Regions from separate parts of the Streptomyces sp. NPDC054961 genome, predicted to be linked through region 2. Evidence: riboswitches for the same ligand, from Rfam matches in the RefSeq annotation. Region 2 holds a riboswitch; the other holds the start of a gene.
What was found. A riboswitch is a leader RNA that binds a small molecule or an ion and turns the genes downstream of it on or off. The one in region 2 is predicted to bind ZMP and ZTP.
Positions count from the first base shown of each region.

Region 1: linked by a shared signal. The riboswitch ahead of ACWF9Z_RS15945 (bifunctional 5,10-methylenetetrahydrofolate dehydrogenase/5,10-methenyltetrahydrofolate cyclohydrolase) and the one ahead of ACWF9Z_RS13145 (serine hydroxymethyltransferase) in region 2 are both predicted to bind ZMP and ZTP.

Region 1 is NZ_JBSGWY010000015.1:22,798-28,584, forward strand. It holds gene ACWF9Z_RS15930 (vWA domain-containing protein) at 1-1,118, shown strand, start outside; gene ACWF9Z_RS15935 (RNA polymerase sigma factor) at 1,135-2,754, opposite strand; gene ACWF9Z_RS15940 (class I SAM-dependent methyltransferase) at 2,926-3,687, opposite strand; ZMP/ZTP riboswitch at 3,799-3,892, shown strand; gene ACWF9Z_RS15945 (bifunctional 5,10-methylenetetrahydrofolate dehydrogenase/5,10-methenyltetrahydrofolate cyclohydrolase) at 3,921-4,811, shown strand; gene ACWF9Z_RS15950 (MAB_1171c family putative transporter) at 5,003-5,787, opposite strand, start outside.
Region 2 is NZ_JBSGWY010000011.1:32,938-38,724, forward strand. It holds gene ACWF9Z_RS13135 (glutathionylspermidine synthase family protein) at 1-1,013, shown strand, start outside; gene rocD (ornithine--oxo-acid transaminase) at 1,079-2,287, opposite strand; ZMP/ZTP riboswitch at 2,398-2,488, shown strand; gene ACWF9Z_RS13145 (serine hydroxymethyltransferase) at 2,524-3,801, shown strand; gene trpS (tryptophan--tRNA ligase) at 4,004-5,017, shown strand; gene ACWF9Z_RS13155 (2'-5' RNA ligase family protein) at 5,145-5,753, shown strand.

The sequences.
Region 1 (5,787 bases), on a different contig from region 2:
TGCTCGGCGGCCTCGCCGCGGGCCTGCGGCTCGTCGCCGACGCGGAGCTCGCCCGCGCCCAGGGCATCGCCATCGCCGCCGTCAGCGCGAGCGCGGGCGAGATCTACGTGAACCCGCTGCGTTCCCTCACCGACGGCGAGTGGCGGTTCGTCCTGGCCCACGAGATGCTCCACGCCGCCCTGCGCCACGGCGAACGCCGCGGCGCCCGTGACCCGTACCTCCACAATGTGGCCGCCGACTACGTGGTCAACGGCTGGCTCGTCGAGATGGGCGTCGGCGACATGCCCGACGGGCTGCTGTACGACCCCGCGCTGAAGGGCCTCTCGGCCGAGGAGGTCTACGACCGGATCACCGGCGACCTGCGCCGGATGCGCCGGCTCGCCACCCTGCGCGGCAAGGGCCGCGGGGACATCCTGGGCGAGCCGCTGCCGCATCCGGGGAGCGGACCGTACACCGACCTGGACGAGTTCTACCGGCGCGGTCTGGTCCAGGGCTTCGACCTGCACGAGCACGGGAAGCGCGGGCTGCTGCCCGCCGGGCTCGTCGAGGAGATCAGGGCGCTGGCCCACCCTCCGGTGCCGTGGGACGTACGCCTGGCCCGCTGGTTCGACGCGTACGTGCCGCGGCCGCAGCCGGTACGCAGCTTCGCGCGCCCCGCCCGCCGCCAGGCCTCGACCCCGGACATCCCGCGTGCGGGCCGGTACTTTCCGGAGGAGGAGACGGCCCGGTGCACCTTCGGCGTGGTCCTGGACACCTCGGGGTCGATGGACACCGCCCTGCTCGGCAAGGCGCTCGGCGCCATCGCCTCGTACGCGGAAGCCCGCGACGTACCGGCGGCCCGCGTCGTGTTCTGTGACGCGGCGCCGTACGACGCGGGCTATCTGCCCCCCACCGAGATCGCGGGCCGGGTGAAGATCCGGGGCGGGGGCGGGACCGTGCTGCAGCCGGGCATCGACCTGCTGCTGAGGGCGGAGGACTTCCCGCCCGGGGCCCCGGTGCTGGTGATCACGGACGGGTGGACCGACACCCTGCGGATCCGGCGCGAGCACGCCTTCCTGGTTCCGCAGGGCGCCTGCCTGCCGTTCACGCCCCGGGGGCCGGTCTTCCGACTGGCCTGAGGGCGCGGACCCCGGTTTAGTCGAGGTAGTCGCGCAGCACCTGCGAACGCGACGGGTGACGGAGCTTGGACATGGTCTTCGACTCGATCTGGCGGATGCGCTCACGGGTGACCCCGTACACGCGGCCGATCTCGTCGAGGGTCTTCGGCTGGCCGTCGTTGAGGCCGTAGCGCATGGAGACCACGCCCGCTTCGCGCTCCGAGAGCGTGCCCAGGATCGACTGGAGCTGCTCCTGGAGGAAGGTGAAGGAGACCGCGTCGGCCGGCACGACCGCCTCGGAGTCCTCGATGAGGTCACCGAACTCGCTGTCGCCCTCCTCACCCAGCGGGGTGTGCAGGGAGATCGGCTCGCGGCCGTACTTCTGGACCTCGATGACCTTCTCGGGGGTCATGTCGAGTTCCTTGCCCAGCTCCTCCGGAGTGGGCTCCCGGCCGAGGTCCTGGAGCATCTGGCGCTGGACACGGGCCAGCTTGTTGATGATCTCGACCATGTGGACGGGGATGCGGATGGTGCGCGACTGGTCGGCCATGGCGCGCGTGATCGCCTGACGGATCCACCAGGTCGCGTACGTGGAGAACTTGAAGCCCTTGGTGTAGTCGAACTTCTCCACGGCGCGGATCAGGCCGACGTTGCCCTCCTGGATCAGGTCCAGGAAGAGCATGCCGCGGCCGGTGTAGCGCTTGGCGAGGGAGACCACGAGGCGGAGGTTGGCCTCCAGCAGGTGGTTCTTCGCGCGGCGGCCGTCCTCGACGAGGATCTCGAGCTCGCGCTTGAACGCGGGCTTGTGGTCCTCCTCCTCTTCGAGCTTGTACTCGGAGAAGAGACCCGCCTCGATGCGCTTGGCGAGCTCGACCTCCTGCTCGGCGTTGAGCAGCGGCACCTTGCCGATCAGCTTCAGGTAGTCCTTGACGGGGTCGGCGGTGGCGCCGGCGACCATGACGGTCTGCGCCGGGGCGTCGTCCTCGTCGTCGTCGGACAGGACGAAGCCCGCGCTGCCGCCCGTCTTGGGCGTCTCCTTCTCGGCGTCGTCGTCGAGGTCCTCGGCGGCCCAGTCCTCGCCCTCGGCGGCGGGGGCGGCGTCTTCGTCGCCGTCCTTGGCGCCCTTCTTCGGCGCGGCCGTCTTCTTCACGGCCGTCTTCTTCGCGGCGGTCTTCTTGACCGTCCGCTTCTTCGGCGCGGCGGCGGCCTCGGCCGCCGCCTCCTCCTCGGTCCCGGAGGCCGACGGGTCGGATATCGCCGCGGCGGTGGCCGTGGCGGCCGTCTTGCGCGCGCCGATGGGGCGGGGCGCGGCAGCGGCCTTCTTGGTGACGGCGCGAGCCGGGGCAGCGGCCGCCTTGCGCGGCTTCTTGGCGGCAGCCTTCGTGGCGGGCGCGGCGCTGACGTGCAGCGCGACACCCTCCTCGTCCAGGACCTGGTTCAGGCTGCGCAGGACCCGCTTCCACTGGTCCACCGGGATGCGGCCGGCCTCGAAGGCCTGGCGCACGTCATCACCGTTGATGTGACCCTGCTCGCGGCCACGCTCGACAAGCGCGACCAGGGCCTCGGATTCGGCGATCTCCGTGGGGAACGTACGGGACGGGCTGAGCGACACAAGGAGCCTCTCGTTGCGAACAGATATAAGGGGGTGGCGGGACATCTTCGCGCGAACTCGGGAAACAGACCCGAGGGGGGTCTGTATTCCGAGCCGCACGAGGACACCTGTCGGTTCATCGCACGCCCGAGTAGATTCGTTACGCGCTGAATTGAGTGACCTGCGCCACGCTGTGACCGGGCAACCGATCTGCGGTGGCTGCGTCCGCCCTTCTTGTCAGCCCGTTCTGCGGGCCTCGATGAGGAATCGGGCGGTGTGCGCGACGAACGGGCCTTCGCGTTCGATCTGTTCGTGCAGCTCGCGCAACCGGTCCCGGTACTGCCCGACCGTGAAGCCGGGCACCATCCAGATCACCTTCCGTAGAAAGTAGATCACGGCTCCGATGTCGTAGAACTCCGTCCGGAGCCGCTCCGCCCGCAAGTCGACCACCTCCAGGCCGGCCCGCGTGGCATCGGCGACCGCGTCGTCGGGGTGCCGGCCGCGCCGGACCTCCTCCGGCTGCGGGCCCAGGAAGTACTCGACCAGCTCGAAGACGCTCGCCGGACCGACCTGCTGGGAGAAGTACGTACCGCCGGGCCGCAGGACCCGCGCGATCTCCTCCCACCAGATCGTCACCGGGTGCCGGCTGACGACGAGGTCGAAGGCCTCGTCGCCGAACGGCAGCGGCGGCTCGTCGGAGTCCGAGACCACCACCGCGCCGAGCGGGTGCAGCAGCCGGGTCGCCTTGTCGATGTTCGGCGGCCAGGACTCGGTGGCCACCATCAGCGGGGGCAGGGGACCGGCCCCGGCGAGCACCTCGCCGCCGCCCGTCTGGATGTCGAGGGCGGCCCGGACGCCGGACAGGCGCTGTCCCAGGAGCCGCTGGTAGCCCCAGGAGGGGCGCTGCTCGCGCGCGCGGCCGTCGAGCCAGGAGAAGTCCCAGCCGTCCACGGACACGGCTTCCGCTTCCGCGACGAGATGGTCGAAGGTGGGCGTCATCCCCCGATCGTCCCAGGCCGGGAGCGGCTCATCCACCGGATTGCCGGGCGCCGGGGCCGCCGGGAGCCGCCGGGGGCCCCGCCGGGTCGGCAGGGCGGTCGCCTACACTGGGCGGCGGGCCGTGACTGGCGTTCGGGTGGATCACCACCGGGGAGCGGCCCGGCGTGCTCCCGTACGTCGACTGCCGCGCGCCTGGGCGAACCGCGATCCCGCAGCGACGCTCAGGAGACCCCATGACGACTGCCCAGACCGAACAGCCGGCCCGCACCGCCGAGCTGATGGACGGCACCGCCCTCGCCCGCCGCATCTCGGAGCAGACCGCCGCCTACGCGGCGCGGATCACCGAGCGCACCGGCACCGCGCCCTGTCTCGCCACCGTGCTGGTCGGCGAGGACCCCGCCTCCGTCACGTACGTGCGCATGAAGCAGAACCGCTGCGCCAAGGCCGGGATCACCTCCCGCCACGTGGAGCTGCCCGCCGCGACGACCACCGAGGAGCTCGTCGCCACCCTGACCGCGCTCTCCGAGGACCCGGAGATCAGCGGCATCCTGCTCCAGCACCCCGTTCCGCACCACATCGACGAGCGCGCCGCCTTCGAGGCCATCGCCCCCGGCAAGGACGTCGACGGGGTCACCATGCACTCCTTCGCCGCCATGGGCTTCGGACTGCCCGGCTTCGTCTCCTGCACCCCCGGCGGCATCATGCGCCTCCTCGCCGCCTACGACGTGGACCTGACCGGCAAGCACGCCGTGGTCGTCGGCCGCAGTGCCATCCTGGGCAAGCCCGCCGGGATGCTGCTGCTGGAGCAGAACGCCACCGTCACCTACTGCCACTCCCGCACCGTGGACCTGCCGGCCCTCGTGCGCCAGGCGGACGTGCTGGTCGCCGCCGTCGGCAAGGCCGAGTTCATCCGGGGCGAGGACATCAAGCCGGGTGCGGTCGTCCTGGACGCCGGCTACAACGAGGGCAACGTCGGCGACGTCCACTTCGAGTCGGCCGCCGCCCGCGCCTCGCTGATCACCCCCGTGCCCGGCGGCGTCGGCCCGATGACCATCGCGGTGCTGCTGGAGCAGACCGTCCAGGCCGCCGCCGCGCAGGCCGGTCTGGCGCTCGCGGACCTCTGACCCGGCCGCCGCACCCCTCCCGCACGGCGCGACGCCCCGGGCCTTCGGGCCCGGGGCGTCCCGCGTCCGCAGGCCCTCCGGGCCGGCCTGGAGGGCCTGCGGGGCGGTACGAGGCCCCAAGGGTGCGACCGGGTCCCGAAAGGGCCGTACGGGGCGTCCCAGGGCCCCGCAGGGGTGGTGGAGGGGCTCTCTCAGGCCCCGGTGGCCCGGTGGCGGGCCGCGGCCACGATCGGGGAGGCCTGGAACTCGCGCGCGAGTTCGGTCAGGGGCCGGGAGCCCAGGCGGTACGGGTGCTCGCCGCCGGGCCCGGAGCCGTCCGGGCGGGCGCCGGCCCGCTCCGACGCCGCCCGGCGCTGGCAGGCCGCCGCGAGCATGGCCGCGTCCGCCACCAGCGCGGCCTGCTCCTCGGGCCGTCCCTGGGCGCGCGCGGCCCCGTACGCCTCTTCGCGCACGGCCGGGTCGAACCAGTACACGAGGGCCAGGATCCCGTCGTCGATCACGGATTCGCGATGGATCAGCCGGATCCCCACCGGTGACCACCAGGTCAGCGGCACGGGCCGCACCCCGCAGGGGGAGAACCCGCGCAGAGCCGCCCAGAGCGGCCGCAGCCGCCGGTAGCGGCTGTAGTCCCGCCACGGCGCCGATCCGCCGACCAGGGGCACGATGAACCCGCAGCCCACCAGCAGGGCCGCGGCGGCGCCCAGCGGCGGCGCCACGTTCGTGGACAGGTAGTCCAGGTCCCCTCCGCTCCAGCACGCGGCCATCGCCGTCCACTTCACGAGGAGGAAGGCCAGGTCGAGCACTCCGCCGGACATGAGCAGCGCGAGTCCGGTCCGCAGCGGCCACATCGAGGGGTCCAGGCGGCGGAGCCACTTCCAGCACAGCACCGTGAGCGCGGTGCTGCCCACGGTGTGCGCCGTCAGGTAGCAGACGATCATCTCGCGCAGCCAGGGCGTGTTGGCGTAGTACGTGTCCA
Region 2 (5,787 bases):
TCCACGCCATGTGCCTGGCGGCGGCGGAGCACATCGTCGCGCACGACCGCTTCGCGGACCTCGGCATCACCGATCCGAAGCTCGCCGGGCTGATCGCCGAGTCCTGGCGGCGGCGCGCCGAACAGCCCTCGCTCTACGGCCGCTTCGACCTGAACTACGACGGCGGCGGCGGCCCGGCCAAGATGCTGGAGTACAACGCCGACACCCCCACCTCGCTGGTGGAGGCGGCGGGCCCGCAGTGGTTCTGGATGGAGGAACGTTTTCCCGGCGCCGACCAGTGGAACTCCCTCCACGAACGGCTCGTCGACGCCTGGCGCCGGCAGGCGGAGCTGCTGCCGTCCGCCACGGTGCACTTCGCGCACTCCGAGACGGACGAGCTCGGCGAGGACCTGATGACGGTCGCCTACCTGCGCGAGACGGCCGAGCAGGCCGGCCTCGACGCGCGGGCGCTGTCCGTCGAGCGGATCGGCTGGGACGGCCTGACGGAACGCTTCGTGGACGAGAAGCTCGGCTTCATCCGCGCCTGCTTCAAGCTCTACCCGTGGGAATGGCTCGTCACCGACGAGTTCGCCCCGCAGGTGCTGGGCACGTACGACCTCGGCGGCGGCTCCGGCACGACCGCCTGGATCGAGCCGCTGTGGAAGATGCTGCTCTCCAACAAGGCGCTGCTGGCGGTCCTGTGGGAGCTCTTCCCCGAGCACCCGAACCTGCTGCCCGCCTACCTGGACGGCCCGCGCGAGCTCGCCGGCACCACCGGCTACGTGGCGAAGCCGCTGCTGGGCCGCGAGGGCGCCGGGGTCACCCTGCACCCGGTGGGCGGCGAGCCGTTCGCGCCGGAGCCGGACGAGACGTACGTCTTCCAGGCCCTGGCCCCGCTGCCCGACTTCGACGGCAACCGGGTGGTGCTCGGCGCGTGGGTCGTCGAGGACGAGGCGGCGGGGCTCGGCATCCGCGAATCGGCGGGGCCGGTCACGGACGAGTACGCCCGCTTCCTGCCCCACGTCATCGTCTGACCGCCGGCCGGTCAGCCGGTCACCGGTCAGCCGGCCGGCCCGCGCGCCGGCCGGCCACGCGCCGGCTAGTCGTCCGAGAGGACCGACCTGAGCTGGTCGAGGCCCCAGTCCAGGTCCTCCTTGCTGATCACCAGCGGCGGCGCGATCCGGATCGTCGACCCGTGGGTGTCCTTGACGAGCACCCCGAGTTCCATCAGCTTCTCGGAGATCTCCCGCCCGGTCCCGCGCGCCGGGTCGATGTCGATGCCCGCCCACAGCCCGCGGCCGCGTACGGCGGTCACCGCACCGCCGCCGACCAGCAGGTTCAGCTCCCGGTGCAGGTGGTCGCCGAGTTCGGTGGCGCGCTGCTGGTACTCGCCGCCGCGGAGCATCGCGATGACCTCCAGCGCCACGGCGCAGGCGAGGGGGTTCCCGCCGAAGGTGGAGCCGTGCTCGCCCGGCTTGAAGACGCCGAGGACGTCGCGGTCGGCGACGACCGCCGACACCGGGACGACGCCGCCGCCCAGCGCCTTGCCGAGGATGTACACGTCCGGGACGACCTCCTCGTGCTCGCACGCGAAGGTCTTGCCGGTCCGGCCCAGCCCCGACTGGATCTCGTCCGCCATGAACAGGACGTTCCGCTCCCGCGTCAGCTCCCGTACGCCCCGCAGGTATCCGGCGGGCGGTACGAGGACGCCCGCCTCGCCCTGGATCGGCTCCAGGAGCACGGCGACGGTGTTGGAGGTGACGGCCGCGGCGAGCGCGGTGAGGTCCCCGTACGGGACGATCTCGAACCCGGGGGTGTAGGGGCCGAAGTGGTCGCGCGCCTCGTGGTCCGTGGAGAAGGACACGATCGTCGTCGTGCGGCCGTGGAAGTTGTCGGCCGCGACCACGATCTTGGCGTGGCCGTCCGGGACGCCCTTGACCTCGTACCCCCACTTGCGGGCGGTCTTCACCGCCGTCTCCACGGCCTCCGCGCCCGTGTTCATGGGCAGCACCGCCTCCTTGCCGCACAAGGCGGCGAGCTCGGTGCAGAAGTCCGCGAAGCGGTCGTGGTGGAAGGCGCGGGAGGTGAGGGTGACCCGCTCCAGCTGGGCGCGGGCGGCGTCGAGCAGACGGCGGTTGCCGTGGCCGAAGTTGAGGGCGGAATAGCCGGCGAGCATGTCGAGGTACCGGCGACCCTCCACATCGGTCATCCACGCGCCTTCCGCCGTGGCGACCACGATGGGCAGGGGGTGGTAGTTGTGCGCGCTGTGCGCGTCGGCGGAGCGGATGGCATCAGAAGTTGCAGACACGGGGTCTCCGATCGTCCGTCAAGGCCTGTGACGAGGGTGGCGTCACTGTGCATCCTCGCTCGTATACCGGACGGAGAAACCTTTTTCGTGGCGTGCCCGCTAAGCTGTGCGGCACGCACGGCGACTGGCGTACGGAGAACCAACTCCGGGGGAGTCGTGCGCGCACGACCGCATACAGGGCCGCTCGCCTGGGCCTCGCGGGGACGAGATCTGACATCGACCCCGGAGGAACCGCCATGAGCGCGAACCACCACCTCGCCCATCCCGCCCTGCTCGCCACCGACCCCGAGCTGGCGTCCTTCGTCGCCGCCGAGGAAACCCTGCAGGCGCGGACCCTGCGGCTGATCCCCAGCGAGAACTACGTGTCCGCCGCCGTGCTGGAGGCCTCCGGCACGGTGCTGCAGAACAAGTACAGCGAGGGCTACCCGGGCCGCCGCTACTACGAGGGCCAGCAGAACATCGACCGGATCGAGGCGCTGGCGGTCGAGCGGGCGAAGGGCCTGTTCGGCGTGGACCACGCGAACGTCCAGCCGTACTCCGGCTCCCCGGCCAACCTCGCCGTGTACCTGGCCTTCGCGAAGCCCGGCGACACCGTGATGGGCATGGCCCTGCCGATGGGCGGGCACCTCACGCACGGCTGGGGCGTCTCGGCGACCGGCTCGTGGTTCCGGGGCGTCCAGTACGGCGTCCGGGCGGACTCCGGCCTGATCGACTACGACGCCGTACGGGACCTCGCGCTGGCCGAGCGCCCCAAGCTGATCTTCTGCGGCGGCACCGCCCTCCCGCGCACGATCGACTTCGAGGCGTTCGCGTCGATCGCCAAGGAGTCCGGCGCGGTCCTCGTCGCCGACGTGGCGCACATCGCGGGCCTGATCGCGGGCGGGGCGCACCCCTCCCCGGCCGGGCACGTGGACGTGATCTCGACGACCACGCACAAGACCCTGCGCGGCCCGCGCGGCGCGATGCTGATGTGCCGCGAGGAGCACGCCAAGGCCATCGACAAGGCGGTCTTCCCGGGCCTCCAGGGCGGCCCGCACAACCAGACGACGGCCGGCATCGCGGTGGCGCTGCACGAGGCGGCGCAGCCCGCCTTCGTCTCGTACGCCCACGCGGTCGTGGCCAACGCGAAGGCACTCGCCGCGGCGCTGCTCGAGCGGGGCTTCGACCTGGTCTCCGGCGGTACGGACAACCACCTGATCCTGATCGACCTCACGGGCAAGGACGTGCCGGGCAAGGTCGCCGCGAAGGCGCTGGACCGGGCGGGCATCGTCGTGAACTACAACACGGTGCCGTTCGACCCGCGCAAGCCGTTCGACCCGTCGGGCATCCGGATCGGCACGCCGTCGCTGACCTCGCGGGGCCTCACCCGGGCCCACATGCCGGTGGTCGCCGACTGGATCGCCCGCGCGGTGTCCGCCGCCGCGGCGTCGGACGAGCCCGCGCTGGCCGCCGTCCGCTCCGAGGTCGAGGACCTGATGGCCGCCTTCCCGGCCCCGGGTCTCCCGCTGTCGTAACCCGCGGGGGACGCCGGAGGGCCGGATCCGGCCCTCCGGCGGGGGGAAATCGGTCGCTCGCTCCGGGCAAGATCAAGCCGACCGGTTACGGGCGAGTACGCACAGTGATCGCCCGTGCCCCGGGGCTCCGGGTCCCGACGACCCGCCCGGTTCCGGCCAGCGCCGGGCCGGACCCGGCCGGTCCACCTGAGAGAATGAACCCATGGCTTCTGATCGTCCTCGCGCGCTCTCCGGCATTCAGCCCACCTCCGGTTCGTTCCACCTCGGGAACTACCTCGGAGCCATCCGTCAGTACGTCGCCCTGCAGGAGACGCACGACGCCTTCTACATGGTCGTCGACCTGCACGCGATCACCATGCCGCAGGATCCGAAGGAACTCCGGGCGAACACCCGGCTCTCCGCCGCGCAGCTGCTCGCCGCCGGCCTGGACCCCGAGCGCTGCACGCTCTTCATCCAGAGCCACGTGCCCGAGCACGCGCAGCTCGGCTGGGTCATGAACTGCATCACCGGCTTCGGCGAGGCCAGCCGGATGACCCAGTTCAAGGACAAGTCCGCCAAGCAGGGCGCCGGAAACGCCACCGTCGGCCTGTTCACGTACCCGATCCTCCAGGTCGCCGACATCCTGCTCTACCAGGCCGACGCCGTCCCGGTCGGCGAGGACCAGCGCCAGCACATCGAGCTGACCCGCGACCTCGCCGAGCGCTTCAACCAGCGCTTCGGCAAGACGTTCACCCTCCCGGCGGCGCACATCGTCAAGGAGGTCGCGAAGATCTACGACCTCCAGGACCCGGCGATCAAGATGTCGAAGTCGGCGTCCTCCCCCAAGGGCCTGATCAACCTCCTCGACGAGCCCAAGGCCACCGAGAAGAAGATCAAGAGCGCCGTCACGGACACCGAGGCCGTGATCCGTTTCGACGCCGTGAACAAGCCCGGCGTCAGCAATCTGCTCACGATCTACTCCACCCTCACGGGCGAGTCGGTGGCCGCGCTCGAGGCCGCGTACGAGGGCAAGGGCTACGGCGCGCTCAAGACCGATCTGGCCGGCGTGATGGTCGATTTCGTCACACCCTTCAAGCAGCGCACCCAGGAGTACCTGGACGACCCCGAAACCCTGGATTCCCTGCTGGCCAAGGGCGCGGAGAAGGCCCGGGCGGTGGCCGCGGAGACCCTGGCACAGGCGTACGACCGCCTCGGTTTCCTGCCCGCGAAGCACTGACGGGGACCGAAGAGGAAGAGGGCCCTGGCGAATCGGGGGGTGCTGCCGCCACACTGGGTCGGCAGCACCTGTTCGGCACACGAGCCGCGCACGGACGACGCACAGGACCAAGGCGGAGGAGAGATACGTGGGGACCGTAACGCTCGGCGTTTCGATCGCGGTCCCGGAGCCGTACGGCAGCAGCCTCCAGCAGCTGCGCGCCGGCTTCGGGGACGCCGCCGCGCACGGGATTCCCACGCACGTCACCCTCGTGCCGCCGACGGAGGTGGCCGCGGACCGGCTTCCGGAGATCCGCGCGCACCTGGCCGCGGTCGCGGCCGGGAGCCGTCCCTTCGTGATGCGGCTGGCCGGCACGGGAACCTTCCGGCCCCTCTCACCGGTCGTCTTCGTCCAGATCGCCGAGGGCGGCCCGGGCTGCACCCGGCTCCAGGGCCGGGTCCGCGACCCGCAGGGCCCGCTCAACCGGGAGCTGGCGTTCCCGTACCACCCGCACGTCACCGTCGCCCACGGGATCTCCGAGGAGGCGATGGACCTCGCGTTCAGCACCCTCGCGGACTACGCCGCGGACTGGGTCTGTGAGGGCTTCGCCCTCTACGAGCAGGGCTCGGACGGGGTCTGGCGCAAGCTGCGGGAATACCCCTTCGGCAACGGCGCGCCCGGCGTCCCCACGCAGCCGGGCTCGTCGGCCGACCATGCGGCGACCGCCGCGGGCGAGAAGACCGTACGCCGTTCCTGACGCAGGAACCGGAACCGGAAGCTGATCCTTCGCA